Linked DNA regions of Methylomagnum ishizawai. The protein of the gene in region 1 interacts with the protein of each later gene in a pairwise test. Links are inferred from orthologs where the notes say so. Each region holds a gene or a part of one and is shown on either strand. Other genes may lie near its edges.

What was found. The genes of interacting proteins can lie anywhere in the genome.
Region 2: the proteins of K5658_RS19720 (region 1) and murG interact in binary tests that used the Escherichia coli proteins (3 or more experiments, as listed by UniProt). The link is inferred for Methylomagnum ishizawai from one-to-one orthologs.

Annotation. Positions count from the first base shown.
Region 1 is NZ_AP019783.1:4,358,501-4,363,545, forward strand. The notes cover bases 893-3,880. They hold K5658_RS19720 (TrmH family RNA methyltransferase), read left to right. Parts: upstream 893-1,900; coding sequence 1,901-2,860; downstream 2,861-3,880. Other genes in these bases: K5658_RS19710 (DUF3568 domain-containing protein), read left to right, coding at 1,088-1,324; K5658_RS24295 (hypothetical protein), read left to right, coding at 1,440-1,814; K5658_RS19725 (SHOCT domain-containing protein), read right to left, coding at 3,792-3,880. Also shown: K5658_RS19705 (transposase), read right to left, coding at 265-747; more of K5658_RS19725, read right to left, coding at 3,881-4,538; K5658_RS19730 (hypothetical protein), read left to right, coding at 4,759-4,983.
Region 2 is NZ_AP019783.1:725,307-728,870, reverse strand. What follows is about bases 566-3,564. They hold murG (undecaprenyldiphospho-muramoylpentapeptide beta-N-acetylglucosaminyltransferase), read left to right. Parts: upstream 566-1,517; coding sequence 1,518-2,612; downstream 2,613-3,564. Other genes in these bases: murC (UDP-N-acetylmuramate--L-alanine ligase), read left to right, coding at 2,609-3,564; ftsW (putative lipid II flippase FtsW), read left to right, coding at 566-1,533. Also shown: murD (UDP-N-acetylmuramoyl-L-alanine--D-glutamate ligase), read left to right, coding at 1-337; more of ftsW, read left to right, coding at 334-565. UniProt on the Escherichia coli protein: Cell wall formation. Catalyzes the transfer of a GlcNAc subunit on undecaprenyl-pyrophosphoryl-MurNAc-pentapeptide (lipid intermediate I) to form undecaprenyl-pyrophosphoryl-MurNAc-(pentapeptide)GlcNAc (lipid intermediate II).

The DNA.
Region 1 (5,045 bases):
ATCGACGGCCTCGGCGACTGGACCCAGGTCCAGTTCATGGATCAAGTCTTCCGGGTGAGTGGTAAAGATATAACAGGTCTGTGTCAAAGATCGCGCCGCCCTACAATAAGGATTTGGCCGCGAATAACTTCCCGAAATCAAGTCATGGCGGGAATGGTGCGGTAGTTCCGTATGATTTCGAGGAAGTCTGCGGAACACTTCTTCCCCGTGGCGTAGACCCCGGCCAGGATATCCACCGTCCCCCTCAGAAGCTGCTTGGTAAAATCAGACGCATTTGGCAAGGGTGGTCCTTGGCATGGCGATGCGGATGACGTTCTCGGCGGTGCCGGTAAGGGTTTCGAAATCCTTGCTCACCTGGCGGAACGAGCCGAACCAGGCGAATGTCTGCTCAACGATCCAGCGCTTCGGCAGGGCGGCGAACCCGTCCACGATCCTTTGAGAGATGTGCAGGACCCAGCCCAGTTTCTCGTTGACGAACCGGACCGCCGCCCGGCGCAGCACCTCGCACGCCCCCACCGTGTCGTGCAGGTTGGCGGCATGGACCTGCGCAGGCAGCAGGCGGCCCAGGGTGTCCACCACGATGTGGCGCTTGTGCCCCTTCACCCCCTTGCCCCCGTCGATCCCGCGCTCCTCGCTGGCGTACTGGGTCTTGACGCTCTGCGAGTCGATGAGGGCGTAGCTGGGGGAGCATGCCCGGCCCTTTTTTTTCGATGCCGCGCGTTGATCTCGTCCAGGGTGGCCTCCCACACCCCGGCCTTGTTCCAACGGCTGAAGTGGTCGTAGACGGTCTGCCAGGGTGGGAAGTCCTTCGGCAGCATCCGCCATTTGATGCCTCCCTCCACCACCCGCTTGCGCGGATGCTTGCTGGCGTTGCCCCGCCGGTCCTTCGGGCGGAAGTGGTGTTCGATCAACGACCATTCGGCCTCGCTGAGGTCGCTTGGATAGCTCATTATCGGGGAACCTTGGAAGTCAACGGGGGGCTTGGCTCTACATGAATTCCTTTTTGCCAGACAGCTTCTGAATCCGCGCCGCGCCCGCGCCGGTGCCGTAATCACAGTTTTTAAGAAAGCGGTGTTGATAACAGGCCATGAAAAACCTCATGATCCTGGCGGTTTCGACCGTCCTGGTTTCCGGATGCGCCACCTTTGTCAAAGGTGGCAAGGAATATTTATCGGAAGATTATTATTTGAAGCGGGAGGCGGAGTTGCAAAAGGCTTACGACGCCTGCCTCAAACGTACCGGCAACGACGAAGCCAAGTGCAAGCCGGAAAAAGACCAGTTATTGCAGCAACAGGAATGGAACGAGATGGAGGAAAGCGGTTGATAAGCCGAACGCTCCATTCCGCATACCGATTTTTCAAACCCGGACCCGCTACGCCTGGCCCCTCGATCGAGCCCCGCGCGCGCTGGGTTCGGCCAAAACCCTCGGAAATACCCGCATGAGCTATCAATCCAGCGTGGTCAAACTGGCGATAAAACTGACCCCGACCCCGATGATCCTATGGGTCGCCAACAAGGTGTTGAAGGATATCGCCGAGTTGAAATACTTCCACTTCGATATCGATGCGCGGAAACTCTATGTCGAAATACAGCTACTGGGCGAATCGGAGACGATAGAGGTTTTCCTGGAAGGATTTTATATGGCGTATGAACAAACAGCCTATCGGGTTGTGGTCGAACAGGCCCGCTCCAACCGGCTGTGGCTGAACAACCTGTTGTCGCGCCTCGCCGGGAAAGCCTGGAAAATCCCGGAAATACCCCAATACGCACACCAGATGAAGCTCCTCGCGGAAGTCATGGCCCTGCGGGGCTAGGCGGGGCGGCGCTGGGGTTCGGACTCCGGTTGGCGGGCGGCTTGGATTAGAATAAGCGCCCTTTGACTTCCGATCCGTGCAATCCCGTGTCCAAACCGACCCACCCCCCCCACGCCCGCCACAAACCCGCCTCCCGCCCGAACCGTTCCTCATCTCCGGCCAACCCCCGGCTGGAAGCCCCCCCGGACGGCCCCGCCCAGGAACGCACCCTCAAGATCGCCGGTTTCCCCGCCGTCGCGGCCTTGTTCAAGCGCGAGCCGGAGCGGGTGCTGCGCTTGTTCTACGAGGACCGCATGGTGCCCAAGGTCGGCGATTTCTGCGCCTATCTCGCCCGTTCGCACCGGCCCTACCGCTTGGTGGATGGCGAGGAACTGGCCCGTGTGGCCGGGACCGTGCTGCACGGCGGCATCGTGGCCGTGGCCGAGCCGCGCCCGTTGGCGGAACCCGATCCCGAGGCGGTGCGGACCTGGGCCGGGGCCGGGGAATCCTTGTTCATCCTGGACGGCGTCGGCAATCCCCATAACCTGGGGGCCATCGCCCGCAGCCTGGCTTTCCTGGGTTTCCGGCACCTGCTGATTTCCGATCATCCGGCCCAGGCGGGTTTATCGGAAGCGGCCTACCGGGTGGCCGAGGGCGGGTTGGAATATCTGAGCGTGCATCGCGTCCCGCGCCTGCCATTGTGGTTGAAGCGCATCGGGCGGGATTACCGGGTGGTGGGCACGGCCTTGGCGCGGGGTGGCGTGCCGGTCGAAGCCCTGCGCGGGAACGATCCGCGCCCGGTGGCCCTGGTGCTGGGCAACGAGGAGGACGGCCTTCCGCCCGCGACCTTGGAAGCCTGCGAAGCCATCGTCACCCTGCGCGGTTCCGGCGCGGTGCAATCGTTGAATGTCGCCGCGACCGCCGCGATCCTGGCCTACGCCCTGCGGGCCGCGCCCAAGCCCCCGGCCACGGGACCGGTCCCCGCCGACCGCGCCCCGCGCAAAGCCCCGCCAACGGGCCGTCCATCCCGGCCCGCCATCCGCCGGACAAAAAAAGACCCACTTTGAGGGTGGGTCGTCAAGCGAGGAGGAATGAGAGCGAACACACGGGACATCAGGAGTCGGACGAGGGCTTGCCCGGATAGTTGTTGCGCAGGAACCGGATCGTTCCGCCTATCGTGCCGACGAAAGCCAGGATCAAGATCAGTTCAAGGGTGGTCATGGGGGAAACCCGTGAAGCTGTTGAGTTGGATCACAGTCTAATCCTTTCCAAATCAATCACAATCCCAGTCTTAATCGCATATCTGTTGATTTTTATGAAACAACGGCCCGGTCGGCCATCGAGGCGGGGCCGGGACTAGGATGGGAAGGTGGCAAGCCTGGGCCGCTGTTTGGCTGCGGGGCATCCGGTGGGGCGGCCTGCGACGCCACGGTGGCGGACGGAAGGCCGGTATTGCGTACCGCCCTGGGGCATCGGCGCTGGGATCGTCAGATTGGAGCAGCGGCACTGGGAAGGATCGCCGGATTTTGTGGCGCTAGGCGGCGGTCGGGGCGGGGCGGTGGCGGCGGGGCGCGGGCCGGGATGCGGCAAATGCCTCATAAAACCCTGTGATAACCTGCATAAACTATCCTGATAACCCTCTCCGAAAATGCGTCAATCTGTCGCATTGCGGCAAAGGGGGTTTTAAATTAATCTGTAACCACTCTCCGGTTTTCTAGTAATCGATTGGTTTAGGAGCCGTTGTGAGTGCGTTAACATACCTCCTCATTCCGGCGGGACCCATGCGATGGCGTCCCGTTTTTTTATGCCCGTGGCTAGGGACGGTAGCCGTAAACCGCATCCAACCCATTGATCCATTAGGATAGGCCCTCCGGCTTGGTTCCGGTGCCGGGCCGGTTCCAGGTATTTTTATCGCGGGTATGGCGAAGAATCCGCCGTCGCGGGCGATGGAATATCCGGCACCGGATATTCCCGATAAGCCGGTGCCGGCGCGGAACTTCAAATCCGGTTCAGCAATTCCGCTTTCTTGGCGGCGAATTCTTCCTCCGAGAGGATGCCTTTGGCCTTGAGTTCGGCCAATCGCTCGATTTGGGCGAAGATATCGCCTTCGTTTTGGGGCGGGAAAGGCGGGGCGTAGGACGGGGCGGGTGGCGATAGGTCCGTGCCCAGGCCGGAAACGACCGGCAGGTCGGCGATCTTGACCGTGCCCCACTGGCTGGTGAAGGTCAGGGACGCATCGGAACCCTGCTGCTGGCCCACGCCCCAAATCTCGTGGTTCAGGGTGTCGTAGACCGTGACCCGCCCGTCGATGTCCAACGCCAGCCGGTGTGTCTGCGGGAACACGGCATAGCGGACGTGGTTCTGGGCACCCGACGACGCGGGCATCCCCAGGTCGCCGGGCCACCAGTGGCCGCCGCCCGTGTTGGACAGGGTGAAGCTGGCCGCGCCGGGCGCGGCGGGCCGTTCGGCCTGGACGAAACACGCGGGATTGGCCGCGACCTGGGCGAGTTCGTAGCACAGCCCATCGACCCTGGATTTGAGCGCTTGGTTGAACATATCGCCCACCATCACCATGCCGCCTTGCATCCATTGCCCGCTGCCGCCCAGTTCGGGGTGGCTGAATTGCGCCATGGTCCCACCGCCGTTGACGACCGCTTGTAGCAAGGTCGTGACCGCATCCACGCTGACTTGGTAGCGTTGGGCGAGTTCCTCGATGATCTGTGATCCTTGGTAGCTGAGGTTCATGGCGGGCCTCCGGGCCTGGCGTGGATGGATAAGCTGTGGGAATAAAGGGCAGCATGGGCCAAAGGGCCGCGCGATGCAAGCCGCGTTCCGGCGGCGGGCGATACGGGCCTCGCGGTTGCGCCGGAACCGCCGCCGGGGGCGCGCCCCTGGTGGATATTGGTCTCCAGGCTGTGTCCGATGGACCCCGGCCGCCGCGCTGTTGGGGCGGACCGAGAACAACGTGGACGATTCAATCAAGCGCATCAGGAAGGTCGTGCTCAAGGATTTCGACCCGGAGACCGAGGAATACCGGGCGCTTTATAAGGAGTTCGGCCTGTCGCATTTCGCCGATGTGTTCAAGACCTATGCCTATTTCGGGTTCTACCCGCCCGCCGAACCGCCGGGAGCGAACCGGCTCGACCGTTTTTCCAGCCCTTTGTCGGAACAGTTGGCCAAGCTGCGCTAAGCAGGTAGGCCGACCGTCCAATTTCCAGCCGTAACTGGATTCCACTACGTTCCATCCGGGCT
Region 2 (3,564 bases), 3.6 Mb from region 1 along the record:
GGCGGCTTTGGCGGGACTGGACCGCCCCGCCATCCTGATCGCGGGCGGCGATGGCAAAGGCGCGGATTTCAACTTGCTGCGGCCCGTGGTGGCGGACAAAGTCCGCGCCGCCGTGCTGGTGGGCAAGGACGCGCCCTTGCTCGAAGCCGCCTTGCACGACCTGATTCCTTTGGCGCGGGCGGGCCATATGCGCGAAGCGGTCAAGGCCGCGCAAGGCTTGGCCCGGCCCGGCGATACCGTCCTGTTGGCCCCGGCCTGCGCCAGTTTGGACCAGTACAAGGATTACCAAGAACGCGGGCGGATGTTCGCCGAAGCGGTGCGAGGTTTGCAGTCATGAAAACACGGGTCGCGGTACGCAGCCAGGGCATGGTCTTTCAGTGGGGCGATAAGCGCTTCTATCTGGATACCTTATTGCTGTTGGCTTCCTTGGGGCTGTTGCTGTTCGGCTATGTCATGGTGGCTTCGGCCTCCCTGCATCTCGGCGACAAGATGTCCCAGGACAGCTTTTATTTTCCACGCCACCAGCTGATGCATATCGGGATGGGACTCGCGACCGGCCTGATCGCCGCCTCCGTGAAGCTGGAGACTTGGAAGAACAACTCCATGCTCCTGTATTTGTTCGGGTTGGTGTTGTTGGTCCTGGTATTGATTCCCGGCATCGGCAAGATGGTGAACGGCAGTTACCGCTGGATCAGCCTGCTCGGAATCCGCATCCAGGTCTCGGAAGTATTCAAGTTGATCGCCGCCATCTATGTGGCGAGCTTCATCGACCGCCATCTGCCCCTGGTACGCAATTCCATCCAGGGCATGATCCGCCCGCTGGGACTGCTGTCGGTGGCCGCTTTGCTGCTGCTGAAAGAACCCGATTTTGGCGCGACCGCCGTGGTGATGGCGACGGCCTTGGGGATGTTGTTCCTGGCCGGGGCCAAGCTCTGGCAATTCGGCCTCCTCATCGGCACCGTGGTCGGCGCGGGCGTCCTGCTCATCATGACCGCCGCCTACCGTTTGAAACGGGTGATGAGCTTCGTCGATCCCTGGGACGATCCCTTGAACAGCGATTTCCAATTGACCCAGGCGCTGATCGCCTTCGGCCGCGGCGAATGGAACGGCGTGGGCCTGGGTTCCAGCATCCAGAAGATGTTCTACCTGCCCGAAGCCCATACCGACTTCCTGTTCTCGGTCATCGGCGAGGAACTGGGTTTGGTTGGCACCACCGCGGTGATCTTCCTGTTCATGGTGATCGTGTGGCGGGCCTTCGTCATCGGCCAGTTGGCGGAACGGGCGGGCATCCGCTTCGCGGCGTTCCTGGCCTATGGCATCGGCATCTGGTTCGGGCTGCAAGCCTTCATCAACATGGGCGTGAACATGGGACTGCTGCCCACCAAGGGCTTGACCCTGCCCCTGATGAGCTATGGCGGCGGCAGCATGATGGTGATGTGTTCGGCGCTGGCGATCCTGTTCAGGATACGCAGCGAGGCCATCGAAACTTGGTCCGGCACGCCCAAGGTCAGGTCCACATGGGCACGCGCATAATGATCCTGGCCGGCGGGACCGGCGGACATGTCTATCCGGCGCTGGCGGTGGCCCGCGAGTTGTTGGACGCGGGCCACGACGTGGTATGGATGGGCACGCGCACGGGACTCGAAGCCCGCGTGGTGCCCGCCGCCGGAATTCCGATGGAATGGCTGTCGGTGGCCGGCCTCCGGGGCAAGGGCTGGCGCGGCAAGCTGACCGCGCCGTTCATGTTGCTGCGGGCGTTCCGGCAGGCTCTGGGCATCCTGCGCCGGGTCAAGCCGGATGCGGTGCTGGGCATGGGCGGTTTCGTGTCGGGACCGGGCGGACTGTTGGCCCGGATGCTGGGCATCCCCTTGGTGTTGCACGAACAAAACCGCATCCCCGGCACCACCAACCGTTGGCTGGCCCGCCGGGCCAGCGTGGTGCTGGAAGCCTTCCCGGACAGCTTTCCCGCCAAGATGGGGGCGCGTTGCGTCGGCAACCCCCTGCGCCGGGAAATCGTGGCGGGCGGCGCGACGCCGCCGCGTGAGGACGTGGCAGCCGTCCGCCTCCTGATCGTGGGCGGCAGCCTGGGCGCAAAAGCCCTGAATGAAACCGTGCCGGAAGCCTTGGCCCGGATCGGCCTGCCCATCGCAATCCGCCATCAAACCGGCGCGGCGCTGCGCGAGGAAACCCAAGCCCTGTATGCCCGCCATGGACTTCCGGCCCAGGTCGATGCCTTCGTCGAGGACATGGCCGCGGCCTATGCCTGGGCCGACCTCGCCATTTGCCGGGCGGGCGCGATGACGGTGAGCGAACTCGCGGCGACCGGGGTACCGGCGATCCTGGTGCCCTATCCCCACGCCATCGACGACCACCAAACCCAGAACGCCCGTTATCTGGCCGACGCCGGGGCCGCCGTCCTGTTGCCGCAACCCGAATTGAACCCGGAGCGGCTCGCCGCCGAACTCAAGGCGCTGATCGGCGACCCGGCCCGCTTGGCCACCATGAAAACCCAAGCCACCGCGCTGGCCCGGCCCGAAGCCGCCCGCGTGGTCGCCGCGATTTGCCTCGAAGCCACCCATCACACTCCCCAACCCTGCGCCACGACCCGATGAAACTGACCGAACAAATCGCGGGACAATACGGCATGAGCCGCCTGCGCCGCATCCACTTCGTAGGCATCGGCGGCACCGGCATGAGCGGTATCGCCGAAGTCCTGCTCAACCTGGGCTATGAAGTCTCCGGCTCCGACCTGGGCGAGAACGCCAGCACCCGCCGCCTCGCCAGCCTGGGAGCCAAGGTTTATCAGGGCCACGAGGCCGGACAGGTCAGCGACGCCGAAGTCGTGGTGGTGTCCAGCGCCGTCAACCGCGCCAATGTCGAGGTGGACGCCGCCTGCCGCCAGAAAATCCCGGTCATCTCCCGCGCCGAGATGCTGGCCGAGTTGATGCGCTTCCGCTATGGCATCGCCGTGGCCGGCACCCATGGCAAGACCACCACCACCAGCCTCACCGCCAGCGTGCTGGCCGAAGCCGGTCTCGATCCCACCTTCGTGATCGGCGGCAGGCTCAACAGCGCGGGCACCAATGCCCAGCTCGGCCAAGGTTCCTATCTCGTGGCCGAGGCCGACGAGAGCGACGCCTCCTTCCTGTATCTGCAACCCATGATCGCCGTGGTCACCAATATCGACCGCGACCATATGGAAACCTATGCCGGCGATTTCGGGCGCTTGAAGGACACCTTCATCGAATTCCTGCACCATGTACCGTTCTATGGACTGGCCGTGCTGTGTATCGACGACCCCGGCGTCCGCGAAATCCTGCCCCTCATCAGCAAGCCGATGAAAACCTACGGCTTCGGTCCCGACGCCGATGTCCGCGCCGTCGAGGTGCGGCAAGAGGGGCTGCGTAGCCGCTTCACCGTGCTGCGGGCCGGGCACGAAGGTTCGTTCGAGGTCACGGTCAACCTGCCGGGCCGCCATAACGTGCTGAATTCCCTGGCCGTGATCGCCGTCGCCAGCGAGCTCGGCATCGACGAAACCACGATCCAGCGGGCTTTGGGTGGTTT